4 regions of the Paenibacillus sp. O199 genome follow, and region 3 is predicted to be linked to each of the others. Evidence: predicted binding sites of a transcription regulator. Region 3 holds the regulator's gene; each other region holds the start of a gene.
What was found. Region 3 encodes Rex, which represses fermentation and respiration genes when NADH is low (regulators of the CRP and FNR family bind a similar motif). Its sites were predicted from a motif close to TTGTGAAATATTTCACAA; they were not measured.

Region 1: pflB (formate C-acetyltransferase) is a predicted target of Rex. The motif match lies at 1,366-1,383, and genes of this name have one in related genera.
Region 2: A6049_RS00860 (cytochrome ubiquinol oxidase subunit I) is a predicted target of Rex. The motif match lies at 4,099-4,116, and genes of this name have one in related genera.
Region 4: adhE (bifunctional acetaldehyde-CoA/alcohol dehydrogenase) is a predicted target of Rex. The motif match lies at 6,259-6,276, and genes of this name have one in related genera.

The regions. Positions count from the first base shown of each region.
Region 1 is NZ_LGRP01000009.1:183,129-190,664, forward strand. It holds gene adhE (bifunctional acetaldehyde-CoA/alcohol dehydrogenase) at 1-887, shown strand, start outside; gene pflB (formate C-acetyltransferase) at 1,465-3,723, shown strand; gene pflA (pyruvate formate-lyase-activating protein) at 3,807-4,559, shown strand; gene A6049_RS16305 (extracellular solute-binding protein) at 4,775-6,139, shown strand; gene A6049_RS16310 (carbohydrate ABC transporter permease) at 6,304-7,188, shown strand; gene A6049_RS16315 (carbohydrate ABC transporter permease) at 7,188-7,536, shown strand, end outside.
Region 2 is NZ_LGRP01000001.1:202,803-210,338, reverse strand. It holds gene A6049_RS00885 (right-handed parallel beta-helix repeat-containing protein) at 1-996, shown strand, start outside; gene A6049_RS00880 (nitrous oxide reductase accessory protein NosL) at 999-1,568, shown strand; gene A6049_RS00875 (ABC transporter permease) at 1,594-2,415, shown strand; gene ccmA (heme ABC exporter ATP-binding protein CcmA) at 2,408-3,115, shown strand; gene A6049_RS00865 (TlpA family protein disulfide reductase) at 3,133-3,699, shown strand; gene A6049_RS00860 (cytochrome ubiquinol oxidase subunit I) at 4,283-5,647, shown strand; gene A6049_RS00855 (cytochrome d ubiquinol oxidase subunit II) at 5,644-6,657, shown strand; gene cydD (thiol reductant ABC exporter subunit CydD) at 6,722-7,536, shown strand, end outside.
Region 3 is NZ_LGRP01000018.1:68,366-75,901, forward strand. It holds gene dinG (ATP-dependent DNA helicase DinG) at 1-736, shown strand, start outside; gene A6049_RS22530 (redox-sensing transcriptional repressor Rex) at 963-1,616, shown strand; gene A6049_RS22535 (amidohydrolase) at 1,603-2,907, shown strand; gene A6049_RS22540 (cell wall elongation regulator TseB-like domain-containing protein) at 2,949-3,479, shown strand; gene A6049_RS22545 (hypothetical protein) at 3,782-4,309, shown strand; gene A6049_RS22550 (AAA family ATPase) at 4,302-5,804, shown strand; gene A6049_RS22555 (3-hydroxyacyl-CoA dehydrogenase family protein) at 5,938-6,810, shown strand; gene A6049_RS22560 (acetate/propionate family kinase) at 6,807-7,536, shown strand, end outside.
Region 4 is NZ_LGRP01000009.1:175,047-182,582, forward strand. It holds gene A6049_RS16255 (Gfo/Idh/MocA family protein) at 1-796, shown strand, start outside; gene A6049_RS16260 (sugar phosphate isomerase/epimerase family protein) at 977-1,945, shown strand; gene A6049_RS16265 (ThuA domain-containing protein) at 1,970-2,698, shown strand; gene A6049_RS16270 (winged helix-turn-helix transcriptional regulator) at 3,021-3,317, shown strand; gene A6049_RS16275 (hypothetical protein) at 3,485-4,216, shown strand; gene A6049_RS16280 (hypothetical protein) at 4,414-5,127, shown strand; gene A6049_RS16285 (Crp/Fnr family transcriptional regulator) at 5,210-5,926, opposite strand; gene adhE (bifunctional acetaldehyde-CoA/alcohol dehydrogenase) at 6,357-7,536, shown strand, end outside.

The DNA.
Region 1 (7,536 bases), on a different contig from region 3:
TGAAGCAAAAATTCATGGATATCCGCAAACGGATCTACAAATATCCACGTCTTGGCGTGAAAGCGAAATTCGTAGCGATCCCGACAACTTCGGGCACAGGTTCGGAAGTAACATCGTTCGCAGTTATTACAGATAAAAATCAAGGCAATACGAAATATCCACTGGCAGACTACGAGTTAACACCAGACGTAGCCATTGTAGACCCGGAATTCGTATACTCTCTGCCTAAAACCGCTGTTGCGGATACAGGTATGGACGTATTGACTCACGCCATTGAAGCATATGTATCCGTCATGGCGAATGATTACACGGATGGACTCGCGATCAAAGCGATTCAACTGGTATTCCAATACCTCGAGCAATCAGCGCTGCAAGGTGACAAATTGGCTCGTGAGAAAATGCATAACGCTTCAACGATTGCCGGTATGGCTTTTGCCAACGCGTTCCTGGGCATTAACCACAGCTTGGCACACAAATGGGGCGGTCAGTACCACACCGCACATGGACGTACCAATGCGATCCTGATGCCACACGTCATTCGTTACAATGCGAAAAAACCGACGAAGTTTGCATCGTTCCCGAAATATTCGCACTTTGTTGCAGATGAGCGTTATGCGGAAATTGCCCGCATTCTGGGATTGCCTGCACGTACGACAGAAGAAGGGGTTACCAGCCTCATTAATGCCATTCGCAAACTGAACAAAACATTGGGTATTGAAGAGTCGTTCCAGGAAATCGGATTCGATGCCAAAGACTTTGAGGCACATGTCGATTATCTGGCAGACCGCGCATTCGAGGACCAATGTACAACAGCCAATCCAAAACTGCCGCTAGTGACTGAACTGGCAGATGTGTATCGCAACGCATTCTATGGCAAGTTTGAATAACAACTAAAGCACAACAGCAGGATTAAGGCAGATAGTCAGGGTTCCCCGAAAGGGGAGCCCCGATTGCCGTCTTTCCAGTAAAAAAAGGTAAAACGTAATCTTTGCAGTTGTCTTTTTTAAAAGAGGTTACACGGAATCCGTGATGTTACTTTTTGAACCAGGTATTCATACCATAACGGAGAGGGCAGAAAAAACTGAAGAAGCGAAGCGTTCGCCTCTATCCCCGTATTTTACCCTTTGAAAAATAAAATCAAAAAAATCCGGGGATAACAGCGATCGGAAGTTGTTCTGTCCGCGCAGTGGCTAAGTGTGAATTTGCAGGGTTCACCATGACACAGCACAGGTGGAGTGAGGATGGTCACAAACTTTGTGATAAAAATCACAGATGATGAAAGAACGAAGACGTATACTGAAAATGTAAGAAAAACATTCATCCGCGGTTCCGGTTCCCAAGTAGAGAGAACATGTTCCGGCTCACATGTGAAATTTATCACATTAATCGCGGCTCTGGGCACAGATGAGACGAGTGAAGCATCCTGTCATGTGTCCGGAAATCCAAATTTGTGGAGGGATTACTATGTCGGTGATCGAAAAAGATGTCAAACAACAAACAGGCTGGAGAAACTTTACCAAAGGAACATGGACGAAATCCGTAGATGTGAATGATTTTCTGGCACGCAACTTATCACCTTACTATGGCGACGAAGCATTTCTTGCAGGTGCAACTCAGAATACGAAAGAGTTATGGGATATCGTATCCGATTTGACCAAAAAAGAGCGCGATAACGGCGGGGTACTTGATGTTGACGTAAACACGCCAGCAACGATTGTTTCTCACCAACCAGGTTATCTGGATAAATCCAAAGAACAGATTGTTGGTGTTCAAACAGATGCTCCATTCAAACGTTCCATTCAGCCATTCGGTGGAATTCGCATGATGATTGATGCTTGTGAAGCTTATGGTTTTGAAATGCCTCAAGGCGTCATTGATATATTTACGAACATCCGTAAAACACATAACCAGGGCGTATTTGATGCTTATACATCTGAAATGCGTGCAGCACGTAAAGCAGGGATTATTACCGGTCTGCCTGATGCTTACGGCCGTGGCCGGATCATCGGTGACTATCGCCGGGTAGCTCTGTACGGCGTGGACTTCCTGATTCGAGGTAAAAAAGGTGAGCTGAATGCACTTGAAGTCGATGTGATTGATGAAGATGTCATTCGCCTCCGCGAAGAACTGTCCGAACAGATTCGTGCATTGCAAGAGTTGAAACAACTGGGTGAAATGCATGGTTTCGATATTTCTTTGCCAGCCACAACCGCAAAAGAAGCGTTCCAATGGCTCTACTTCGGTTACCTGGCTGCGATTAAAGAGCAAAATGGTGCGGCGATGTCGCTCGGACGTGTTTCTTCGTTCCTTGATATTTACATTGAACGTGACTTGCAAGAAGGCTTGCTAACTGAAGAACAGGCTCAAGAACTGGTTGACCATTTTGTTATGAAACTGCGGATCGTCAAATTCCTGCGTACGCCGGATTATAATGAATTGTTCAGTGGAGACCCAACATGGGTAACTGAATCCATCGGTGGCATGTCCGTAAATGGAGAAACCCGTGTTACGAAAAGCAGCTTCCGTTTCCTGCACACTTTGAACAACCTTGGTCCTGCACCTGAGCCGAATCTTACTGTACTTTGGTCCACCAAGCTTCCGGAAGCGTTCAAACAATACTGTACGAAAGTATCCATCGAAACGAGCTCCATCCAGTATGAAAATGATGATCTGATGCGTCCGATCTATGGAGAAGATTATGGTATTGCTTGCTGTGTATCTGCGATGAAGATCGGGAAACAAATGCAGTTCTTCGGTGCTCGTGCGAACCTGGCAAAAGCATTGCTGTATGCAATCAACGGCGGTCGTGATGAGAAATCGGGAGCACAAGTTGGACCTGAATATCCGGCGATCACAAGCGAAGTGCTGGAGTACAATGAAGTTATGAAACGTTTCAAACCGATGATGGAATGGCTCGCCAAACTGTATATGAACTCACTCAACGTCATTCACTACATGCATGACAAATACAGCTATGAGCGTATTGAAATGGCCCTGCATGACCGCGACATCGTACGTACGATGGCTTGTGGTATTGCTGGCCTCTCGGTTGCAGCAGACTCTCTGAGTGCCATCAAGTATGCGAAAGTCAAACCGATCCGCAACGAACAAGGCATAGCAATTGATTTTGAAATTGAAGGCGACTTCCCTTGTTACGGTAACAATGAAGACAGTGTCGATAGTATCGCAGTTGAACTGGTGGAAAGCTTCATGGGCATGATTCGTAAACACAAAGCGTATCGTAATGCGATCCCAACACAGTCTGTACTGACGATCACATCGAACGTAGTGTACGGCAAGAAAACAGGTACAACACCGGATGGCCGTAAAGCAGGCGAACCGTTTGCACCAGGAGCGAATCCAATGCATGGTCGGGACAAAAAAGGTGCACTGGCATCCCTTGGCTCAGTAGCCAAATTGCCGTACGAACACAGCCTTGACGGGATCTCTAACACATTCTCCATCGTGCCTAAAGCACTCGGAAAAGAGTCAGACACACGTAAATCCAATCTGGTTGCCATGATGGACGGTTATTTTGGTCAAGGGGCACACCATCTGAACGTGAACGTATTTGATCGCCAGCAGTTGATTGACGCGATGGATCACCCGGAAAACTACCCGCAGCTGACAGTACGGGTATCCGGTTACGCGGTTAACTTCATCAAACTGACACGTGAGCAACAACTCGATGTCATTAACCGGACCTTCCACGGTTCGATGTAACTTGGGCTTAACTCAACGGTTCAAAGGAATAGAACCTCTATATTAAACGCACAGCGGATGCGATAAAGAAAGGAAGAGGCAGCATGGTTAATGGACATATTCATTCACTCGAAACTTTCGGGACGGTTGACGGCCCAGGCATCCGCTTCGTGCTTTTTATGCAGGGATGTCTGCTCAAATGCCAGTATTGTCACAATCCGGATACATGGGCACTGGATGGTGGCAGGGAAATGAGCGTGGAGGAGGTATTGGCTGAAATCGAGCCATACCTGTCCTACTATCGCAGTTCCGGCGGAGGACTTACGGTATCCGGCGGGGAGCCAACATTACAGGCTCATTTTGTAGCCGAAGTTTTCAAAGAGGCGAAACGCCGCTGGGGATTGCATACTACGCTGGACAGCAACGGTTTCAATGAACCGGATCGGATTCATGAATTGTTAGATAACACGGACCTGGTTTTGTTGGATCTGAAGCACATCAATGATGAGAAACATATCAAGCTGACAGGCAAATCCAACGAGAGAACATTGCGCACCGCACAATGGTTATCGGACAATGGACGAAAAATGTGGATTCGCCACGTGTATGTGCCAGGGATTCACAATGAGGAAGAGGACTTGCTCAATCTGGGGCGGTTTATTGGAACGCTAAATGGAGTCGAGAAGTTCGAAATTCTGCCTTATCATCAGATGGGTATTTACAAATGGCAGGCGCTGGGGAAAGCCTATCCGCTCGATGGAGTTCCTTCTCCAAGTGATGAGGAAGTAGAGCGTGCGTATCGCCTGATTGAACAAGGTCGTACGGAAACAGCGGGCATGACTTGCTCCAATAAGTAAACATTTATATACAGATCTTCCAACCAAGCAGTCTTTGCGAACATGTTTCGCAGGGGCTGTTTTTTTGCTGTTATCAATTGTAAATGCAAGATTATTTGTCCAGTGAAGGATTTTATCCCTCCATTGATGAATTGTCATCCTTACGATGTAAGCTACAACTTTTTATAATCAGAGTGTAAAGCCAAATGCTCAATATCTTGAGGGGGGTCATACGAATGAAAAAAGGAATGACATTACTGCTTTCATTATTGCTTATCACATCATGGACATTGGCAGGTTGTTCGAGCTCAACTAACGAACCACAACAGGGAGCAGGCAATACGCCTGCGGAGCCAAGCAAGGAACCGGTTGAGATGCTTCTCCGTCACACTCAGGTGGGTGCCGACAAACAAAAAAGGCTGGCCATTCTGCAGGACGTTGTGGCCAAAGTGGAGAGCGAAGTACCCAACCTGACCTTTACACTGGACGGAGTTGAATCCGATGTAAACCGTAAGGAGAAACTTCGTGGTGAGATGGCAGCAGGCAATCCGCCGGATATCTTCGAATTGTTCGGTAGTCCAGACTCCAAAGTATATGCTAAAGAAGGCATGTTGTTGGATCTCACGCCGATCTTGCAAGAGCTGGGCATTCAGGACCAATTTTCATCGCTTGAACCATTCACCTATGAAGGCAAAGTGTACGGACTGCCTATTGGGGGATCGGGTGAAGGATTCTTCTACAATAAAGAGTATTTTACGCAAAAAGGTTGGAAAGCGCCTTCAACAATGGCTGAGCTGGATAATATGCTCGCTGAGATCAAGGCTGATGGCAAGGTGCCACTTGCTTCTGCTTCCAAAGCAGGCTGGGTTCCACTCATGTTAACGAACCATCTGTGGTCCCGTTACGCTGGACCTGATATTACGGCGAAGTTTGCTACAGGCGAAGCCAAGTGGACTGATCCAGGCGTTGTCGCAGGATTCGCGAAGCATAAGGAATGGGTGGATAAAGGTTACTTCAAAAAAGGCGAGCTTGGTTATGAATATGCTGAATATACAACTCAATTTACGAGCGGTGAAGCGATTCTGATGTATGACGGAACGTGGAAATCGTCTGTATTCAAGGAAGGACAGAGCGGGGAGTCGCTCATTGGCAAAGTTGGTTTCTTCAATATGCCTCCGGTAGAGAACGGTGTAGGAGATCAGACAGCCCTGATGCGTGATGTCAATAATGGATACGGTTTCTCTGCAGCGGCTGCGGATGACCCGCAGAAGTTGGCGGCTGTTAAAGCCTTTATCAAAAACTTCTACAACGAAGATATGCAAGTACGTGGGCTCGTAGAAGACGGTGTGTTACCAGCGATGAAACTGGATGAAAAAGTGCTGACTGACAGCATCACCGACGATTTAATGAAAGAAATCGTAGCTGTTCTGAATGCATCGCAGACTTCTTTCCCGGCGTTTGATGCACTCGTTCAAGCTGATGTTACGACAGAGATCGGCAACCTGCAAATTCAGAAGCTGGTTGGTGGACAGACTACGCCAGAGAAAATGGCCGAAGAATTGCAAAAGGTTCAGGAAGAGGCTAATGCTTCAGTAGAATAAGCGATCTATCAAGCAAAGAAACGTACCTGCTAACACCATGCTGGTTTACCCCGGTTGGAACACTGCCGGGGTAAAACCCTTGGTCCTATCTAAAGAATTACACTGCTGAGGAATCTGCTCTATATATGAGCATAAGAAGTTGAAGTCACTGAAGGAGGTAGATCATGAATACTTCACTCCGCAGCCCGCTGATCTATACGTTGTTTGTGTTGCCGGCACTGATCTTGTTTATCATGTTTTTCCTGTATCCTATCGGCAGTTCACTCTATTACAGTCTGACCAGTTGGAACGGTGTATCCGCAGAGCCGCGTTTTGTGGGACTGTCCAACTATGCAAAAGCATTGACAGATGAACGTTTTTGGATTTCAACTCGCAATAACGGTTTCTTTATCGCATTTTCTGTTTTGATCCAGGTGCCTCTCATTGTGCTGTTTTCCCTGCTCATTGCGAATGTAAAGAAATTGAAGGGATTGTACAAAACAGCCGTCTTTTTGCCGTCCATTATGTCAACGGCAGTCATCGGTATTCTGTGGGGATTCATCTATGAGCCTAACATCGGCCTGTTGAATCAGTTACTTGAAACCGTAGGTATTTCGCCGGTCTATTGGCTATCCGATAATCGGTTCGCAATGATATCCATTCTCGTAACCAATGCTTGGCAGTGGACGGGATTCTATATTGTCATGGTTTTGGCGGCCATTCTGGCTATTCCCAAGGATCTGGATGAAGCGGCAGCCATCGATGGAGCAACAGCCGTACAAAGAGCATTCAAAATTACATTGCCACTTATCAGACCTATCATTTCCGTCGTCATCATGTTATCCATTGCCGGGGCGATGAAAGCAGCTGATATTGTTCTGGTTATGACCAAAGGTGGACCTGCAGGCTCTACCGAAGTGCTTGCCACGTATATGATCAAATACGCGATTACCAATTTTAAATACGGTTATGGCAATACGATTGCGGTTCTGATCTTTGCTCTGACGCTTGTGCTCACCGCGGTATATCAGTTGCTGGTGGCGAGACGCAACGAAAGGGTGGAATATTGATGGTAAAGAACATAAAAGGCAGTATACCTCATGTTTTGTTAATGTTGTATCTACTTGCGATTCTGTTTCCCTTTTTATTCGTAATCTTTTCTTCATTCAAGCAGGATAACAACGAAATTGCATTGAATCCGTTCGGTCTGCCCTCCACTTGGGTGTTTAATAACTACGTGGAGGCTTGGGTAAATGCCAAGATTGGTACGTATTTCTGGAACAGTATGTACATTTCGGTCTTGTCCTCAGTCGGAACGATTGTGCTTGGTGCCATGTTTGCTTTTGCTATAACGCGGATGAGACACCGCAAATGGAGCATGTTACTGTACAGCCTCATTCTGGCGGGCATGCTGATTC
Region 2 (7,536 bases), on a different contig from region 3:
GTAGAGATCACGGGCCTGGATATTCAGAGTCAAAGTTTTGGAATCGTGCTGCGGGGTTCTGTCGATGGGCTCATACATAGCAATACTATTTCATGGGCTGGACCGGAGTCTGCTTCCAGTGGTCAAAAGGGGAATGGCATTGATCTGTACAATTCCCATCGTACCCACATCGAAGACAACAAAATTACGGGCATGCGGGATGGTATATATCTGGAGAACAGTCGCAATCTTACGGTTAAGGCTAACACGCTGTTACATACCAGGTATGGCATTCATTGTATGTATATCGATGGCTCTTCTGTTGTGGACAATGTGGGAGAGAACAACAGTACCGGAGCCATGGTCATGGGCGTCAAGAATACGGTCGTATCGGGAAACTCTTTTCGCAAACAGAACGAAAATGTGCATTCACAAGGGATTTTGTTGTATGACGTACAGCAATCCTCGGTTCATAACAATGTCGTGGAAGGTAACCGTGTTGGCATGAACATTGCTGAATCCTCAGGAAATGAAATTCGCGGCAATGCGGTGCTCCGGAATTTCATCGGAATTCAGCTCGTTCTTGCGGAGGATAATCAGTTTACCAGAAACCAATTTGTTTCGAATGTGATTGAAGCTTCAGCGATGGACAGCCGGAACAATGAGATGAAGGAAAACTACTGGGATTCCTTTCAAGGTCTTGACCTGAACGATGATGGAATTAGTGAACTGTCCTATGGAATTAATCCTTTTTATGAGCAAGTGGTCAACCGGAATTCGGCCTATCAGCTTTTCTTTCAATCTCCAGGCATGATCTTTATGAGCAACTTGTTTACGGAAGGCAAGGCAGAGTGGACAAGCGACAGATCACCATTAATGAGCATGGAAGCGGTATCACAGACGACGAAGGTAGGTACACAAGGGGTCAAAGAGATAACCGGGGTTTGGATCATCGGATGCATTCTGCTGGGCCTGGCCACTTTTATTATGATCAATATGGGGGTATTACGAAAATGAGAATGAAAACACATTGGAAAACAGTTATGGTGCTTCTCTTTGGGGTGCTGTTATTAACAGCTTGCGGAAAAAAATACGAGGCATTGCCTATCAATGAAGACGTGGATATCTGTGCCATTTGCAAAATGCAGGTGAAAGATGATGCCTATGCCACGCAGCTTACCACGAAAGACGGTAAAAATTATAAATTTGATGACATTGGTTGTATGCATCAGTGGAAAGAAGAGAACGGAACAGATAACATCGGAAGGGATTTTGTTCGTGATTATAATGACAAGGAATGGATTGAGTACAGCAAAGCCACTTATGTATATGATGCTTCACTGCGTACACCGATGGCTTACGGCATCCTCAATTTCAAGGATAAACCATCTGCCGAAGCATTTGTTGCCGAGCAGGGTGTAGGAACGATTATGACCGCTGAAGACCTCGCCTCCCACGACTGGAAACAAAACACAGAGACGATGGATATGATGGGGGAGCATGGGCATTCCGAGGAGGGAATGGGTGAAGGCGTGCATGAAGAAACACAGGGAGAAAGCGAATCAACGGAAGAATCAGGCCACAAGTAATGACCAATGAAGATGGTGATGCATGATGGGAGATATGGTACAAGTCGTCCGACGAGAAATGAAAATGGGATTTCGCAACCCATGGTCATATTCATTTTTGATTCTTTTCTGCGTGTTTAGTCTGAGTTTGTTAATCATCAATTCTCAGAATTTTGTAGCAGGATACTCTGGCACTACAGGTTCCATGTTAAATCTTATTCTTTATCTGTTGCCGCTGATGACCCTCTTTCTGGGCTCGTTCTCGTTGACTTCTGAAAAGGAAGAGGGCAGCTGGCAGCTGTTGTCCACTTACCCCATCGGCACGATGTCTTTTATTGTTGGCAAATATCTGGGGCTGTCGGTTGTATTAATGACGATAGTTACATTCGGATATGGCCTGATGGGACTTCTTAGCGGATGGGTGGGTAGCCCTTTAGATGTTAAGACATATCTTTTGTTTCTGGTATTCTCCTGCGGACTGGTGTTGCTATTTCTGACTATTGCACTGTTCATCGGTTCGTTATCCAAAAATCGCTGGCAAGCGTTAACGATATCGGTATCCGTTTGGTTTTTTGCTGTGATCGGGTGGCCCACGCTTCTAATTTCCGTGCTGGGACTCATGCCGTATCAGTGGGTAAAACCCTTACTCACCGTTCTAACCTTCATCAATCCGGCTGAGTTGGTACGTTTGTTTGTGGTGATCAAACTTGGCGGGGGCTCGATACTGGGACCTGAATATTATCAGTGGGTAGATTGGGTACATCCATCGAGCGGGAGCTGGATCTTTATGGGGATATGTCTGCTGTGGATTACATGTTCTATCGTGGCAGTATACGGGATATGGGAAAGGGGACGTTCCCATGGATAATGTGGAAACAGAGATTGTTGGACTGTGTAAATCCATAAAAAAACAACAGATTGTTGAAGATATATCCTTTCGCGTTTCTTCCGGTCATGTGCTTGCCTTATGCGGCGGAAATGGGGCCGGAAAAAGCACCGTTCTGCGTATGCTTGCAGGTATTCTTCAACCTACCTCGGGTGAAATCATTGTAAACAATATGCGCTGGTCCAAAGAACGAAAGCGATATTCGGAACAGATCGGATATATGCCGGATGATTATCATTTCAACCAGGGTTTGACGGCAGAGGAGGCGCTCCAGTTCTGGGCGGCGTTAAGGAAAGTGCCTAAAGCGCGAGTAACGGAAGTGCTAACCATGGTAGGCTTGGCCGATCAAAAAAAGAAACGGGTCACGACCTTTTCCAAAGGTATGCGGCAGCGTGTGTTATTTGCCCAGGCTCTGCTGTCCAAGCCTCCGCTGCTGATCATGGATGAGCCGACGAATGGACTGGACCCCTTCTGGATGCAGGAGTTTGCAAATCTGATAAAACAGATCAAGGAGGAAGGGCATATGGTTGTGTTCTCCACCCACCAGCTTGAGATCGCAGATGATGTTGCCGATCACATTGTTTTTATGAACCAAGGACGTAATGTGGGAGATGGCTCTACTGAGGACTTTCGTCAACAGTTCGGGTCGCTTCATGCTGCATTTCATCATAGTCTTGGCTAAAAATGAAGGTGAACTTATTGAAAAAAAATAGTGCGAAAATGAGTTTGAAAATGATACGTTTGTTTACCATCCTGATTGGAATGGCTGCTGTGCTGGTCGCTGCGTGGGCAATTTATCAGGGGACTTCATCATCTGAGCCCAAAATAACCGGTGCCATTGAAGCCGGTGCAACTGCTCCTGAATTCACTGCGGTTAATTCAGACGGAGAACAGGTGAAGCTCTCCGATTATCGGGGCAAAGTCGTCATGATTAACTTCTGGGCTTCATGGTGTACGCCCTGTGTGAGGGAAATGCCAATGATTAAGCAGATTGCTCAGACGTATCAAAACGATGTAGAGGCTCTGTTTGTCAACGTGGGGGAAGCGAAGGGCACCATTCGTGAATTTATGGAGAAACAGCAATTCGATTTCCCTGTTATCATTGATGTGACCGGAAAGGTCTCCGGTCTGTATCGTATCACCGGGTTGCCAGCGACCATGATCATAGATCAGGAAGGTATATTCAGTCACATTTTGCTCGGTGAGTTGACTAAGGATATTCCTTTGCAGCAATGGCTGGAGGAGACCGTACAGCAACGGAATTGAAGCTTTGCAGACTTATGAACAAAAAAAGTCGAGAAGTCGCTCACTATACGAGCGGCTTCTTTTGTTTTATTTTTCCCGAACATCTTGCAAGCATAGTAGAATTGAAAATCGCAATACCACGGTTGTGCCTAATGAATCAATAGCCCCTTTGGGTGCTTTTTATGCTTTTCACCGAGTTGTCAGAAAGAGTTGATCCTTTCTTGAACATTTAGGGACGAAGACGTGTCAGTGATTGAATTGCTAATTCACAAAGATATAATAATTTTAACTATTAGGTCCTGTTAAGTACTTTGGCCCTTCAGTATCAGGTAAAACACAGCTCGCCAACCCATGCTCAGTCCAATAACTATGTGTAGCAATGCACAATGATGGTGTGGTAAAGCTCCTTCGTCACTTACTTTGTGAAAAAATTCTCTTTGTACATACAACGATGGAGGAACGGTTTGTAGATAAACTCTGAACCAGTCTAGTGGGGCTTCTATCAACCTGATAAAGAACGCAGTCCAAGGGCTGACTGACCTAATAATTAAAAGATTCAAATCAGTACGAAAATCGAACAGAGTTTGAAAGGAGGCAGTAAACAATGGCAATCGATACGGTGATGTGGAGCAAGCTGGTGACAGGTATGACGCTGGGCTTCCACGCTATTTTTGCGACACTTGGCGTCGGTATACCTCTAATGATCGCAATTGCAGAATTCATGGGGATTCGCAAGAAGGACCCCCATTACACACTGATGGCGAAGAGGTGGTCAAGAGGGTTTGTCATTTCTGTGGCGGTTGGTGTGGTGACCGGTACAGCGATTTCACTGCAACTGGCCCTGGTGTGGCCGAATTTTATGAAACTGGCAGGCAATGTCATTGCACTCCCACTATTCATGGAAGTGTTTGCGTTCTTTTTTGAAGCCATTTTCCTGGGCATTTATTTGTATACCTGGGATCGATTCAAAAATCCGTACATTCACTGGCTGCTGACGATTCCAATCGTCACCGGTGCAGGTATGTCGGCTGTGTTTATTACGACGGTGAACGGCTTCATGAACCAGCCTGGAGGCTTTGTCATGGAAGCAGGCCAATTCACAGCGGTTAACCCAGTGGAGGCGATGCTGAATACGGCGACGTTCTCCAAGGTGTTTCATGTATTAAGCTCAGCATATTTGACAGGAGCTGCCCTGTTAGCCGGAATTGCAGCCTTCTCGCTGCTGAGAAAAGGGGCATCTGCATACCACAAAAAAGCCTTGAATCTCATGATGGCGGTGGTTCTGCTGTTCGGCTTACTGAACACGTTAGCGGGAGATGTGTCCGCCAAGTTTTTGGCCGAGCATCAGCCGGAGAAACTTGCAGCGGCAGAATGGCATTTTGAGACAGAAAGTGGCGCGGATTTGATTTTATTGGGATGGCTGAATGCAGAGCATGAAATTATAGGAGCTCTTCACCTGCCGAAACTGCTCAGCTTCCTGGCCTTTAGTGACTTTAATGCAGAGGTAACCGGACTGGAGGAGTTTCCGAAGGACGAATGGCCGCCGCTGCTCGTTCACTACCTGTTTGATTTAATGGCCGGAATCGGATTTACGCTGCTGGCTATTTCAGTTCTGTATTTCCTGTTTGTATTCTGGAAAAAGCGCAATGAGCTGAATAAGTGGCTGCTTGGGATCATAGCGCTAGGCGCACCGATGGCTTTTCTCGGAGTTGAGCTGGGCTGGTTCTATGCTGAACTGGGACGACAGCCGTGGATTATCCGAGGATATATGCGTGTGGAGGAAGCAGCCACTTCATCACCCAGCATCAGAATGATCTTTTTCTTCTTCCTGCTTCTCTACATCGTTCTGGGAGTCATGTGTGTTCTCGTACTAAGACGTTTGTTCAACAATAATCCGGCAGAAGTCGAGATGGAGAAATGGATGAAGGAGAAGCGCAATCCGTCTACAGAAAAGGGTGAGCGTACATGAGTTACGAACTGATTGGCATTTCGGTACTCTGGCTGTTCTTGTATGGCTATTTAATTGTTGCCTCCATTGATTTCGGGGCGGGTTTCTTTGCCTTTTATGCACGCTTGACGAAACAGGATCACCTGATTAATCGTCTGATCTCCCGTTATTTATCACCGGTATGGGAGATTACGAATGTATTTTTTGTCTTTTTCTACATTGGCATTGTTGGATTCTTTCCCGACACGGCTTATTATTACGGATCAGCGCTGCTCGTACCGGGAAGCATTGCGGTCATTTTGCTCGCCATTCGTGGGTCGTTTTATGCCTTTGAGAACTATGGTTCCAAAAATAACATCGTGTATCTGTTTCTATATGGAGCTTCGGGATTGCTGATTCCAGCTTCGCTATCAGTGGCGCTAACGCTGTCTGAAGGTGGTTTTATCGTGAAGCAAGGTTCGACGGTTTCTCTGGATTACTGGACGCTGTTTACCAATCCGTTATCATGGAGCATTGTTGGACTGGCGATTGTGTCCGTATTGTTCATTAGCAGCTCATTTCTAGCCTTTTATGCATCGCGGGCAGAGGATCACTCTGCATTGAAGCTGGTACGGACCTATGCCCTGTTCTGGAGCACACCGACGATCATCATCGCACTGACTGCATTTATTTATTTGGGACAGCACAATGAGCGACATTTTCAAAATATGATGGATTTATGGTGGTTGCTTGCACTTTCCGTTGCATTCTTCATGATTGCGATGTGGCTGATCTATAACGGACGCCGCTACGGATTAGCGTTTATATGTATCATGCTGCAATTTTTCTGTGCCTTTTTCGCTTACGGAATTGGTCAATATCCTTATATCCTTGATCCGTTCATTACAATTCAAAACAGTGTAACCTCACCAGCGATGGGCTTCGCACTGGTGGTTGTGTTTATCGGTGGCATGTGTATGTTGATTCCTTCCTTGATTCTGGTTTTCAAACTGTTTCTGTTTGATGCGGATTATGTAAAGGGAAAAAAATAAATTGAATTCATTATGCGATGTAAGGGAGTAATCTCACAGGTTCATAGAAAGGAGGAGAGCTTACATGAAGAGGAAAACAAGCCTGATCTCTCAACAAATGTCTGGGCAACGAAAACGACTCGTGCTCCTTGCAGTGATTTCACTTGCGCTGGGTGCAGCGATTGTAAGTCAGGCTGCGCTGCTTGCTGAAGCAGTACAACGGATTTTCGTGGAGAAGGCTTCCCTTTCGTCGGTCGTCATGCTGCTCGGGATACTCATGGCTGTCATGGTCGTACGTACAGGGCTGTCTTATGGGAACGGAAAAGTTGGTTTGCATATGGCTTCCAGTGCCAAGACGAATATGCGGGCAGCCGTGCTGAAAAATTTGACCCATGCGTCGATGCCATCAACCCTTCGTGGACAAACAGGCGGAAAGGTCAGTGTTGCTCTGGATGCTGTGGATGAGGCTGACAGTTATTTCAGTCTGTATATGCCGCGTATGATGGAGGCTGCCATCATTCCGATTCTGATTTTGGTGGTAACGTTTATGCAGCATGCCAATTCAGGCTTCATTATGCTGTTTACGGCCCCGTTTATCCCCTTGTTCATGATTTTGGTGGGACTGAAGACGAAGAACAAATCAGAGGAGAAATATGCGCAGCTGGCCGAGTTTTCCGGTACGTTCCTGGACTCTCTTCAAGGGCTGGTTTCGTTGAAAATATTTGGACGGGCTCACCGTCAGCAGCAGGAGATTGAACGCACCAGCCTGGGGTACCGCGATGCCACGATGGGCATTTTGCGGATTGCGTTTACCAATACGTTCATGCTGGAATCGATTGTAATGCTAAGCATCGGTATCGTCGCTCTTGAACTAGCAATCCAGCTGCTTGTATTCAAATC
Region 3 (7,536 bases):
GCAGGAAGCTGCCGACAATAACCGTCTGTTAACGTCGATGCTACCTTCACCGTTCAATTATCGAGAACAGGCGCTGCTTGTCATTCCGCGTGATTTCCCAAGCGTGAAGGGCAGTGTAGGCGATGCCCACTTTGTGGATATGCTCGTGCACTCGCTTGCGGAAACGGCTATTGCGACTCGTGGACGCATGATGGTGTTGTTCACCTCCTACCGCATGCTGCGACAGGTCTATGACCCGCTTAAGGAGGCCTTGTCAGGCAACGATATCTCTTTGCTTGGGCAAGGGGTGGACAGCGGCAGCCGTTCCAAGCTTACACGTCGGTTCCAAGATGCTAAAGCAACGGTGCTACTTGGCACAAGCAGCTTTTGGGAAGGCGTGGACATTCCGGGAGAGGCTCTGACCTGCCTTGCAATTGTCAGACTGCCGTTCCAGCCACCGAATCATCCATTAGTGGAAGCGAAGAGCGAGCTTTTGCAGCAGCAGAAGAAAAACCCGTTTATGAAGCTATCCGTGCCACAAGCCGTCATCCGTTTCAAACAGGGATTTGGCAGACTGGTTCGTACAGGCAAAGACAGAGGCATTGTGATTGTATACGATACACGCGTTATTGAAGCGTATTATGGCAAGTACTTTTTATATTCATTACCTGGTCCCAAAATGGAGCACATGCTTACAGAGCAGATAGTTCCACGCATTTCGGAATGGCTCGAGAGACCAACCGAAGAGCAACAATAACAGATACGCTCTGTAGCTTCCATTATTGCAAGACGCCAGTGATTGGCGGTAAAATTGAGTAATATCATGTATTCGTTTCATGGATATGCGAGTAAAGCGATTAAAGCAATTATCCATTATATAACAAGGAGCATCCTGTTTAATTCAGTAATCATTTTGCATCGTTTTAGACAGGGTGCTCATCTTTTCATCTATCTATCGTGGCCTTGGTAAGGGGGAGCAATGAATGAAATCAGATAAAATTTCGGAAGCCGTGGTGCGTAGATTACCTGTTTACTTGCGTTATTTGAATGAACTGCATCAGCGGGAAGTCAATACGGTTTCTTCACAAGAACTTGGACTGAGGCTGGATTTGAATCCGGCCCAGATTCGTAAAGACTTGGCTTACTTTGGTGACTTTGGTCGTAAAGGGATTGGATATGACGTTTCATATCTCATTGAGAAAATCCGCCATATTTTAAAAATAGACCAGCAGATCAATGTAGCTCTTGTCGGAGCAGGTAATTTGGGACATGCCTTGTCCAATTACAATGCCTATCTCAAAGACAACATGAAGATCGTCGCTGTATTTGATGCCTACGGTCCGAAAATTGGGAGTCAAATCAACAGTTTGACGGTACAACCGATGAATGAATTAACGGATTCGGTCAAAAAAGATAACATTCGTATAGGTATTATCACGGTTCCGGATACGGAAGCCCAAAATGTTGCAGATCAGCTGATTGAGTCAGGAATTGAAGCGATTCTGAACTTTGCGCCAACGATCCTGAAGACCCCGCCGCATATTCGCATTCATCATGCTGATTTTACGACGGATCTACTTAGCCTGGCTTATTACTTGGAGAATGGAAAGGACGACGAGGAAGATGACGACAAATAGATGGGTAATTCACAACGGCAAATTTGCCGTGAGTGAAGGTACGAATTGGAACGTGGTTCAAGGTCTTATGGTTGTTGAGAATGACAAGATTGTGCATATTGGTGAGACATTGCCGGAAGGAGACGAAAGCCTGACAAAGGTGGACGGAAAAGGACTGTTCTTCTTGCCGGGTCTGATCAATACGCATGGTCACGCGGCCATGTCGCTCCTCAGAGGCCATGGAGACGATCTGGCGTTACAAGTATGGTTGCAGGAGAAAATGTGGCCAATGGAAGCCAAAATGACGTCTGAAGACGTATATTGGGGCACATCACTTTCCGTGCTTGAAATGTTGAAGGGTGGAACAACAGCTTTCCTAGATATGTATGATCATATGGATCAGGTTGCGAAAGTGGTGGAACAATCCGGCGTTCGGGCTGCTCTGGCACGTGGGGTAATCGGGCTTTGCTCAGAAGAAGAACAACTGCGCAAGCTCGAAGAGTCCGCAGCATTTGCCCGTCAATGGAATGGACAAGCAGACGGAAGAATTACAACCGTAATCTCTCCGCACGCCCCTTACACTTGCCCTCCGGATTACATAGAGAAGCTGGTACAGGTTGCTCATGATCTGAATCTGCCTTTGCATACGCATATGTCTGAAACGCTTCGCGAAGTGGAACAGAACGTGGCTGATTACGGACTGCGTCCAGTCGCACATCTGGAGAAGCTAGGATTTTTTTCCCGTCCATCTCTGGTTGCACATGCGGTACATCTGAATGATGAAGAGATCGAGATTCTCGCAAAGCATGATGTAGCAGTTTCCCACAATCCAGGCAGTAACCTGAAATTGGCTTCGGGTGTTGCGCGTGTGCCTGATCTGTTGAAAGCAGGCGTGACTGTGTCTCTGGGAACAGACGGACCAGCCAGTAACAATAACCTGGATATGTTTGAAGAGATGAGATTGGCTGCGTTGATTCACAAAGGTGTGTCCGGTGACCCTACTGCAGTGCCGGCAGGGGAAGCGCTTCTGCTTGGAACTTCGTATGGTGCTAAATCCATATTCCTGAACAATACAGGCGCTCTGCAAGTTGGCATGAAGGCTGACTTCATCGCGTTGAACATCGAACAGGCCCATTTCTATCCGCATACGGATCTGATTTCCCATACGGTCTACTCGGCTTCGGCCAAAGATGTGGAGCATGTGTGGGTGGATGGTAAACAAGTGGTTAAACATGGCGAATGTCTTACGATGGATGAAGAGCGCATTCTGCGTGAGTCTCAGCTGGCATTTGACAGTTTGCTTGCCCGTTAATTACAAGGACAGCATCGTCATAGGGAAAGGAAGTTCGGCTTTTGAAGAAAAAAAAGAAGTGGATATGGATTTCGCTGCTGCTCCTGGTTCTGATTCTGTTTGGACTTCAGCGTTATTATGTCTATGTTACCCAGGATCAGCGCAAGGAAGAGGCGTTGGCCATACAGGCGGCCCAGGAACAGCTGGGGATTACGTCCCACGAAGAGCTGCGTAAGTATGTCTGGGGGCAGAAAGACGGCGGAGACAACATATACTGGACCCTGATTGGCAAAAATAAGGATAACCAGGATGTCATGGTGTGGATCAAGTTTGATGAGAATAACAAACCCGTGACGGGAACCAATGCAGTACACGGTGAACTGTTAAAGAACGGCATGAATGAAGCTCAGATTCGAAATCGGTTCAGCTCTGAAGTTCCCGGTGGGGAGATCAAACGAATCATGCCAGGCGTTGTGAATGGAATCTATGTATGGCAAGTGTATTATAATGATGATACTCACAACTATTATCGGTTTTACCGCTTCAGTAACGGGGAACAGGTGGATCTGGTCTATACGATCCCAAATAGCTAGAATTAGCATAAATACTATCGTCCAAAAGAATACATTAAAGAACCGGCAGACGGAAACCCGACTGGTCCGGTTCTTTGGCGTACTTTGTTGATCATTTTGGATTTGAATAGTTAAAATTAATAATTTATTCATATTTTCGCCTTAGATATTGTATATACGATGTGATATACTCAAATATGTATTCAAGGATACATCATACACAAATAAATCCTGTTAGGCACATCACAGGACATTACGTACACATATTCATATTCTTGCCTACAAGTTATAGGATGGGCCAAAATTTAGGAGGGGTAACTCACTTGAAGATAAAAGTATTGCCTATTGCTCTGACTGCCGTCATTTCAGCCGTTGTGTTGTTTGGAGGTTGGTTTGTGTATCGTCATGTGGCTGTGCAAAGCCCAATTGAAAAAATGGTTACCCAGTACGATGGAGTCAATGATGTTCAATTAACTATTAACCGCAATGATGTACAGTTGAAACTCGATCTGCAGCCGGATGTTGATCTGGGCAGGTTGGTACAATATATTCACAAAGAAGGACAAACCTTGATTGGCACTCGTTCGTTGAAGCTGGATGTCGTGGATCATTCCAACGAAGCATTAGAGAGCTGGTGGGGAAGCGCGATGTTTACCGTAGCACAAGCGATGGAGAACAAGCAATACACCGAAATTACACCGACCTTGTCTAAAATGGCTACAAATGGGATCAAGGTAAATACAGCCATGGATGACAATAATGTATATGTCAGTCTCAGAGATGGAGATGCCAGTAAGTTTATTATTCTGCCGCGTGTGCCCGGTCAGATAGGAGTGTGGCCTAATGCCTAAATGGACGAAAGAAATTGCCATTGGATTTGTACCCGTATTAATTATCTTTCTCGCTTTTATCGGTGTAAACATGATTCCCATTCTGATCGCTGTAATGCTTGTGGGAGCTCTGCTGCTCATGATGCAAATGCGGGGTGGGATTACGGTGGGGGCAGGTCAGGAACGTAAACGCAAGAAAAAAGGCCCTTCCAAGCTGACTTTTGAAGAAATCGGTGGTCAGGAGAGTGCCAAGCAGGAACTGCGGGAAGCGCTTGATTTTCTCATTCGACATGAAGAAATTCAGAAGTTTGGTATTCGTCCTTTGAAAGGTATACTGCTTACTGGCCCTCCAGGAACAGGTAAAACCTTGATGGCCAAAGCTGCTGCTCATTATACCGACTCTGTTTTTGTAGCTGCTTCAGGCAGTGAGTTTGTTGAGATGTATGTTGGTGTAGGTGCAGGCAGAATACGTGATTTGTTCCGTGATGCAAGAACTCGCGCCGCTAAAGAAAATAAGGAAAATGCCATTATATTTATTGATGAAATTGATGTGATCGGTGGAAAACGCGAAGGTGGACAACAGCGTGAATATGATCAGACGCTGAATCAGCTGTTGACGGAAATGGATGGCATATACTCTTCCGAAACACCACGTATACTCGTGATCGCCGCTACGAACCGAAAAGAAATGCTGGATAGCGCACTGACGCGTCCAGGTCGTTTTGACCGTCATATTCAGGTAGACTTGCCGGATAAGAAAGGCAGAAAACACATACTGGAGCTGCATGCAGTTAATAAACCTCTTTTGGAAGGGGTCAGCCTTGATAAGACAGCAGAAGAATCCTATGGTTTCTCTGGAGCGCAGCTGGAAAGCGTGATGAACGAAGCAGCAATTTATGCGATGAGAGACGGGCTGCTCAACATTGAACAGCGTCATCTGTCCCTTGCGATTGATAAAGTAATGATGGGTGAGAAGACAGACCGCGAATCCAGCGTGGAAGAGAAGAAAAGAGTGGCTATTCATGAGTTGGGACATGCCATCATGGCTGAACTGGTTCGTCCTGGCAGTGTGAGTCAGGTTGCACTTAGCCCTCGTGGACAGGCCTTGGGTTATGTACGTCATAACCCGCAACAAGAGCAATTTCTGTACACGAAGCGCTTTCTTGAAGAGCAAATCATGATTGCCCTCGGAGGTGCAGCAGCGGAGGAAATGTATTACGGTGGACGTAGTACAGGATCGCGTAATGACTTTGAACAAGCAACGAATGTAGTACAGACGATGATGGCTTCCGGGCTCACGACGTTGGGTATTGTTAACATGGATATGGTAACTACAGAAGAATTGATGCGGGAGAATAAATTAATCCTGCAAGACCTGATGGAACAGACCAAACGATTGCTTGAAGAACAGCGGACAATTTTCGACAATTCCCTCGACACGTTGCTCAGGGAAGAAGTATTGTCTGGCGATCAATTTCGTTGTCAATTTCGTGACAGCGCCCTTCTACCGGCATAATTTATTTATGTCGGTTATTTTTTTTTACATTTCAGTCGTGCTAAGATATTATTATATGTTGGGTCGAAATTTGTAATTTTCGGCGAACAGGGTACAATAGAGAAATAGAGAACCGAAAGGATGGAGCAGAACCATGTTTTTCAAAAAGATAGGAGTTGTCGGCGGCGGCACGATGGGGCAAGGTATTTCCCAGATGCTTGCAGCCAAAGGACTTGATGTGCTTCTGGTGGAACACACAACGGAGAAGCTGGATCATGCGTATAACATGATTGAGACGAACCTTGATAAACAACTGGAGAAATGGGCCATTACGAAGGCTGAGAAGAAATTGATTCTCTCCCGTATTACCAAAGTTGCTCATCTGGCTGAACTCGGAACTTGCGATATGGTCATTGAGACTATTTCTGAAGATCTGGAAGCGAAAAAAGCGGTATTCAGTCAACTTGACCAAGTTTGCCCAAGCAACGTAATTCTTGCAAGTAATACATCCACGCTGAGTTTGACTGAGCTTGCAAGCTCAACCAAATACCCAGAGCGTGTTATTGGTATGCACTTTATTCACCCGGTTTCCCGGGTTGATCTTGTAGAGATTATTCGTGGTCTGAAAACATCCGATAGCACTTTTGCAGAAACTAGACGTTTTGTGGAAGAAGTAGCGGACAAAAAAGGCGTTATGATCTATGAATCACCTGGATTTGTTACGTCCAGACTGATCTGTCTTCTGATCAACGAAGCGCTGCATGTACTGCAGGAAGGTGTCGCTTCCGCTGAAGATATTGATGACGCTATGCGTATCGGATACAATTTTCAGCACGGACCGCTTGAGATGGCAGACCGTTTCGGATTGGATTCGGTAGAAGCTGCACTCGAAAGAATGTTCCGTGAATTCGGTGAATTGAAATATCGTCCTTCCACAGTTCTGAAGAAAATGGTGCGTGCAGGACACCTGGGTGTTAAAACAGGCGAAGGATTCTTCAAGTACGACAAGGATGGTGACCGGCTGTGAAAGTACTCGTAATTAATGCGGGGAGTTCCTCGCTCAAATATCAATTGTATAACATGACGGATGAATCCGTATTGGCAAAAGGTCTGGTAGAGCGGATCGGTATGGACTCTTCCATTCTGACTCATAAACCAACGGGCCGCGAGGATGTTACGGAAGTTAGCGAAATTCTCGAACATACTACAGCGATTCGTAAAGTTATTGACATCCTGACAGATAAAGAAAACGGTGTGCTTGGTTCCGTTGATGAAATTCAGGCAGTTGGACATCGTGTGGTTCATGGTGGTGAAGCATTTAAGGAATCGACATTGGTTGATGATGCTGCCAAAGCAGAAATCCGCCGTCTGTTCGATCTGGCTCCACTTCATAACCCTGCAGCAATGATGGGTATTCGTGCGGCTGAATCCAATATGCCAGGAGTACCACAGGTAATGGTCTTTGATACGGCTTTCCATCAAACGATGCCGGAAAAAGCATATCTGTATGCTATTCCACGTGTGCTTTATAAAAAGTATAAAGTGCGTCGTTATGGAGCACATGGTACTTCCCATGATTACGTAAGCAAGGCAGCAGCTGAATATCTGGATCGTCCATTGGAAGATCTGAAGATCATCACATGCCATGTTGGTAATGGTGGTAGTGTAACGGCTGTACAGGGCGGCGTATCCGTGGACACGTCCATGGGCATGACTCCACTCGAAGGATTGATGATGGGAACACGTAGTGGTG
Region 4 (7,536 bases), on a different contig from region 3:
AATGTGTGAAAAGCCAATGGCGAAAACGTCTGCACAAGCGCAGGCTATGCTGGAAGCCGCACAACGTACAGGCAAAAAGTTGTCCATTGCGTATCAGAACCGATTCCGCAATGACAGCCAATATCTGAAACAAATGTGTGAAGAAGGCGAGCTGGGCGATATTTATTTCGGTAAGGCGATTGCACTTCGCCGCCGTGCTGTACCTACCTGGGGTGTGTTCCTTGATGAGGAAAAGCAGGGTGGAGGACCGCTAATTGATATCGGTACGCATGCATTGGACCTGACTCTTTGGCTGATGGATAATTACAAGCCGAAGAGTGTTATGGGCTCAACTTTCCACAAGCTGGGTCAACGTGAGAATGCGGCCAATGCTTTTGGTCCGTGGGACCCGGAACAATTTAAGGTAGAGGATTCTGCATTCGGCTTTGTGACGATGGAGAATGGGGCTACAATTATCGTCGAGTCCAGCTGGGCGCTGAACGTAGCTGAGTTCGGCGAAGCGAAATCACTGCTTTGCGGAACAGAAGGTGGCGCGGATATGAAAGATGGTCTGCGTATCAATGGCGAGAAACGCAGCCGTCTGTTTGAAACTAAGGTAGATCTGGATGCAGGCGGGGTTGCTTTTTATTCCGGTAGTGCAGAAAATGAAGCGGATCGTGAAGCTAGAATGTGGCTTGAAGCGATCATAGAAGACAAAGATCCAGTTGTAAAACCTGAACAAGCCATCGTGGTTACTCAGATTCTTGAAGCGATCTACGAGTCTGCTCAGACAGGCAGAGCGGTTTATTTCGACTAAACCGACCGGATGTCATTTCCAATGAAATAACCAGTATTCTTACGTTTATTTTCAGGATAGAAAAGCTCTTGATTTTCCACAATAACGATACAATCATGTGATCTGAACGGTATATTTATGCAGTTCATGGTTCATAAAACCAGCAATTAATATGATATTTAATCTAGGGAGGAATCGCACTTGAAACTCGGCGTATTTTTGGTACTATTCGGAGGACGTAAATTGGAGGATGCACTTGACTATGTTGCATCCAAAGGCTTGAAAGCAGTAGAAATCGGAACTGGTGGACATCCAGGGAATGCTCATTGTAAACCGGATGAGCTTCTGAGCAACCCGACAGCATTGAAAAACTTCAAAAATGCAGTAGAATCTCGCGGTCTGACCATCAGCGCACTGAGCTGTCACGGTAACCCACTTCATCCACAAAAGGATATTGCGAAAGGATTCCACGATGATTTCGTTAAGACGGTAGAACTGGCTGAGAAACTGGAAGTGCCTGTTGTAAACACATTCTCCGGTTGTCCGGGAGACCATGAGGATGCCAAATATCCGAACTGGCCTGTTGCACCATGGCCGAATGACTTCCAGGAAGTTCTTAAATGGCAATGGGACAACAAAGTTATCCCTTACTGGACAGAGTGGGGCAAATTCGCTGCAGATCACAATGTGAAAGTGGGACTGGAACTGCACGGTGGATTCTCTGTGCATACACCAGCTACCTTGCTGAGATTGCGTGAAGCAGCAGGCGAAGTGATTGGCGCTAACTTGGACCCGAGCCACATGTGGTGGCAAGGTATTGATCCGGTGCAAGCGATCCACATTCTGGGACGTGAAGGCGCGATTCATCACTTCCATGCGAAAGATACAACTATTGATCCAATTAACGTGAACAAATATGGTGTAACGGATATGCAGGATTATACAAACATGCTTGATCGTGCTTGGCAATTCCGCTCGGTCGGTTATGGTCACGATAACAAGACTTGGGCTGATATTATTAGTGCTCTGCGTCTGGTTGGATATGATTATGTCGTAAGTATTGAACACGAAGATGGTCTGATGTCGGTAGAAGAAGGATTCTCTAAAGCTGTGCAAAATCTCCAACAAGTATTGATTGAAGAGCCGCTGGGAGATATGTGGTGGGTTTAGAGTTACACTAGGGGGAAATTGAATATGATTAACGTCACCATTTGGAATGAATTTGTCCATGAGAAAATTCATGATGAAGTAAAAGAAGTCTACCCTGACGGTTTGCACATGGCGTTGGCAAACGGGCTGGGAGGCGAAGGCTTTGCCATTCGCACTGCAACACTGGATCAGCCTGAGCATGGATTAAGTGATGAGGTGCTGAATTCGACAGATGTGCTTATATGGTGGGGACATATGGCGCATGAGCGTGTGAGCGACGAGATTACACAGAAGGTTGCACAGCGAGTCCTGGATGGTATGGGGTTGATTGTGCTGCACTCTGGTCACTTCTCCAAGCCATTCAAAGCGCTGATGGGCACAAGTTGTGATCTGAAATGGCGTGAAGCTAATGAGCAGGAGATTATCTGGTGTGTGAATCCGTCCCATCCGATTGCCGAGGGAATCAATAGCAAGATCATTCTGGAAAAAGAAGAAATGTACGGAGAATTCTTCGATATTCCAGTACCGGATGAACTGGTGTTTGTAAGTAATTTCCAAGGCGGAGAGGTATTCCGAAGCGGATGCACGTTCCTCCGTGGTTCAGGAAAAATCTTCTATTTCCGTCCAGGTCATGAAACATACCCGACCTTCTACAATCCGGAAATTTTAAAAGTGATCAGCAATGGAGTGAAGTGGGCATATCCTACGCGCAACGTTAAGCCGGAATTTGGCTTCAGCGAGCCTGTAAGATCACTTGGTAACGTGCTGGTTTAAGCTGCAAATTGGCTGTATGAACGGATAAAATAAACGATATACCAAAGAACCCTTCTCCAAGTCAAGTATGACTGTGGCAGCTGGGTTCTTTTTGGGTAAGATAGCTACATGGGAGTTAGACGATATTTTCCCATGGTTCCGTTGTCCCATGTGATGTATACTGAGTTGTATCATCGAAGTTGAGTTATGCCCCTAAAATTTTAACTTTTTAGCGGCAGACGTTTTCTTTGAGACTTAAATATGTTATTATGAAATATACTAACTAAACGTAAGTTGAGTGATCTCTAAAGAGGTGATTAATGTGGAAGGCCAAGATCTGCGGATGTGTCCGCGCTTTGAGACGGCGTTTTCTTTCTTGGGTAAGCGCTGGAACGGTTTGATTATTCAAACGTTGATGAGTGGTTCGAAGCGGTTCAAGGATATCTCCAACCTGATTCCATCGATGAGTGATAAGATGTTGTCAGAACGGATGAAAGATCTGGAAAGCGAAGGAATTCTGATCCGTCATGTCTATCCGGAGACGCCAGTTCGTATTGAATATGAACTGACAGAGAAAGGCAAGGCGCTACAGCCCGTTATGAATCAAATTCAAGACTGGGCAGAGCAGTGGGTTGAGTAGTAACAGCTTCCCCGGCTCAAACTAAGTGAACTGATGGGATAAAGGCTCTTGATTTCCAGTGGAAATCAGGAGTTTTTGTCTTAAGGGTCCTGCACATGTTGTCGCGAGTTGTAGTATAATTGTAAATAAAATGGCCGCAGGCGGCCGGAGCGAGGAGGCCACTTGTCATGAGAGAAGAAAGCTTATCCCGTGAAGTACGCTACGGCAAGCAAGATATTGCAGAACTTGAGAGCGCATCCATCCAGGTACATTTAATCTACAAAAAAGCTGCGGAGCTATTTAAACGAACCTCATATTCCCCGTCGGTTAAGGATGATGTTGCAGGAGAGAAGACTCATTCCACGAATAGCAATGGTCAGGTAATGGCTCCGGCGGTACTGCAAAAATGGATTCAGACAGCAAGAGGCTGGAAATGTATTGGATGTGAACTGAGACAACCCGATTCCATCGGGGTTCAGGCCGAAGCCAACGTTCATGAAGAACGTGTGTATCTGGATGTGGGCGAAGGGCGTTTTGTTAAAGCGGAGATGCTGATTCAGGCGATTGTATGGTCACAATATGAGAAGATCCGCATGCTTGCGCCTTGGCTGGGTGATGACACCTTCTACACTGTACAAGAGCTGGATGTGATTGCCCGTTATATTGTACCTACCTATTTCTCTGAACGGCCGCTGCACGAGCAAGGCAAGGTATCCAAGGTACACCAATCATCGGGTCAGATTCCGCTCTACCAGGAATATGTGGATGCACCTTCGTTCTGTGTACAGGTGGATGGTGGATTACTTGAAGGGCGTTTGCTGACAGGCGTCTATGTGTCGGAGGAACAGTTCTTTGGGCTCAACCCGTATCTGAAGGATGGAGACGGAGGCCGTACCTACATGCAGGCTTGTGTTCAGTAAACATGCTACTTAATAGACCTTAATAATAATTAGGAGCCAAAGGGCCTGCTTGCAGGCTCTTTGTGTTGTACAAACCAGTTATGGACGCTGCTGGATGAAAAGTAACGGCATTGACACTTTTTTTGCATGAATTTTGTGCCATAATAGAGGTTATGGACAACAGGGTGAATGATTTTACGCAGGGTGGTGTTACCTACATGAAGAAGAGAATCCCCGGTTACATAGGTATATGTCTGCTTATTCTGGTTATATTAGCCGGGTGTAGCGAGACACAGCCTTCCGAACAGCCAATCGTCAAAGAGACCGAATCGCAGAATACTATTACTGTGGCAGTGGATGGCAGTACTTTTTTGCCTGACGCAACGAAGTCCATTAAGAGAGATTTTAGTGAAGGTCTGACGCTCAAGAAAGCACTATTGAACAGTGGACTTGTCGATTTTACAGCAGATGGCAAGCGGATCCAATCCGTGGGGGAAGTTTCTCTGGACTCCTCACTTAGCTGGGCGGTCAAACTGAATGGCAAGGATATTGACCCGGAAAATTGGGACATGGAGCTTCATGTCAAAGATGAAGTGATCATATATGTAAAAGCCGCTGACAGTGGGGGAGACGATGTTGTTTACCAAACAACATTACTCAAGGTGAGCGGTGGAAATATTATGCCAAATCTCAATCGTCAATATGCCGGGGTGTATGTTCAGGAATGTACTGTGCGTGATGTATTGAAGTCCAGTGGGATTGTAAGAATGTCGGAGAACAACAAATTCGTTGTTTCCGTTGAAAATGTAATTCCCCGGATGAACCAACGCTGGATGATCATGGTGAATGATAAGGAACTGATGGAAAACGGTTTGGACATGAAATTGAATCCACGTGATGCAGTAAAGCTCGAGTTGACTACTGTATCTTAAGCATAACAAAAGCCCAATCTTCGTTATAGAAGATGGGCTTTTTTCATTTGCGTATCAAAAGTTTTACAAGATGGGAAAAGCGTCAGATTCGGCAAATCTCGTTAGGACATAATTCACAGTGACAGATGCCCTGGAGCATGTGCAGATCCTTGATGACAATCATGCCGTTATCGTATTCAATGGCGTCTTTTTTACGCAAATCGCTTAACATGCGGTTGACACTTTCACGGGTCGCTCCAATCATATTGGACAGATCCGTGTGTGTTATTTTTTTATGAATCATGACATGCTCTCCATGGGGCTCGCCGTAGGAATTGGACAATCGAATCAGCGTGGAGCAGAGTGCGCCCGGTTTGCCATATAACATCAGATCACGGAATTTGGTTTGGGTTAACCGGTGATGGATACCCATCCATTTCATAAAGTCGATCGCAAAGTCACAGTGTTGGCAGATCAGCATTTCCAGGTCTTTATGCTCCAGTACGCCGATCTCACTATCCTCCAGCACTTCCGCCGAAAAGCTGTGTTTCGATCCGAAGAACGGATCAGCCTGCCCAATCATATCACCGGCTTGATACATGTACATAATCAATTCCTTGCCTTCATCCGTGGATTTGGTGATCTGAGCACGGCCTCGTTTCATATAATAAAGTTTGTCAGAGACATCCCCCTCCCAATACAGATGGGTTCCTTCCGGATAGGTTCTGTCCTTCATCGTTACGAGCAGATGGTTGAAATTCGCTTCCGAGAAACAGTTGGTATTTCCTCGTTTTTCCAGTACACTCAGTTGTTCTCTCATAAGTCTATCTCCCCTTTGTGTCCATCGGACGGCCTTCTGCAGCTTGGACTGGCCCCCGTGGTTCGCCGCAAACCGTTGCCGTCCTGATCAGGGTCATCTCTCGGCCGGGAAGGACGGTACAAATTGCGGTGGTTCAATTTTTAAGTTCAGTATATACCTTATCTTGCCGTTTGAGGGGCGTGGAAAGGGGGCAAAAATGGCGAAATTTCAAACATTGTGATTAAATTCACTTTCGAAAGGAGAGGATGAATCTGACAGCCCTATAGTTTAAATAGGAAGTGTAAATGGCTAAGTGAGAGACACTAAAAAACTTAAATTAAATTTGTTATACTTTGTGAAAAAAATCACATAATTAACTCTTTCCCCATGGTACGATGTGAATGTAAAGAAGAGAGACAAACCAATACGAACCTTTAGGAGGATGAGGGAGATGGCTGTAAAGAACGAAGTCGCCCCAGTAAAAGAACCGACAGCAGGTCAGTATATTCAAACGTTAATTGACAAAGCGAATAAAGCACATGCAGCATTCATGTCCATGGATCAGAAACAGATTGACCGAATCGTGCAAGCGATGGCGCTGGCAGGTCTGGACAAACATATGATGCTCGCCAAAATGGCCGTGGAAGAAACAGGCCGGGGTGTGTATGAGGATAAAATCACCAAAAATATATTTGCAACAGAATATGTGTATCATAGCATAAAATATGACAAAACAGTAGGGGTTATCGAAGATAACGAGTACGAAAGCTTCCAGAAAATTGCGGAGCCTGTCGGCATCATCATGGGGATTACCCCGGTAACGAATCCGACATCCACCACGATGTTCAAAGCACTGATTTCCATCAAAACGCGTAACCCAATCATCTTCGGTTTCCACCCATCTGCACAGAACTGTAGCCGGGAAGCAGCCAAAATCCTGCTTGATGCTGCAGTGAAGCATGGTGCTCCAGCGGATTGTATCCAGTGGATTGATGATCCTTCCATGGATCGCACAAACGCACTGATGAATCATAATGATGTGGCGCTCATTCTGGCAACAGGCGGATCAGGTATGGTACGGGCGGCATACAGCTGTGGTAAACCAGCACTGGGCGTAGGGCCAGGGAACGTACCTTGCTTCATTGAGAAAAGCGCAGATATCAATCAAGCAGTAACGGATCTGATTTTGTCCAAATCGTTCGATAACGGCATGATTTGTGCTTCCGAGCAAGCAGTCATCATCGAAGAACCGATCTTCGATCAGGTGAAAAAGAAAATGATCGCGAACGGCTGTTACTTCGTCAACAAGGATGAGGCAGCGAAACTGACCGCAGGTGCGATTAATGCTGAGAAATGTGCGGTGAACCCGGCGATTGTTGGTCAATCTGCAGTGAGCATTGCGCAAATGTGCGGCATCGAGGTCCCTGCTAACACCAAAATTCTTGTAGCCGAGATTGAAGGCGTAGGTACAAAATTCCCGTTGTCGGCTGAAAAACTAAGCCCGGTACTGGCTTGTTACAAAGTGAAAACGGCAGCTGAAGGGATTGAGCGTGCAGCAGAAGTGGTTGCTTTTGGCGGCATGGGTCACTCCTCTGTTATTCATTCGACGAACGAAGAAGTCATTAGCAAAT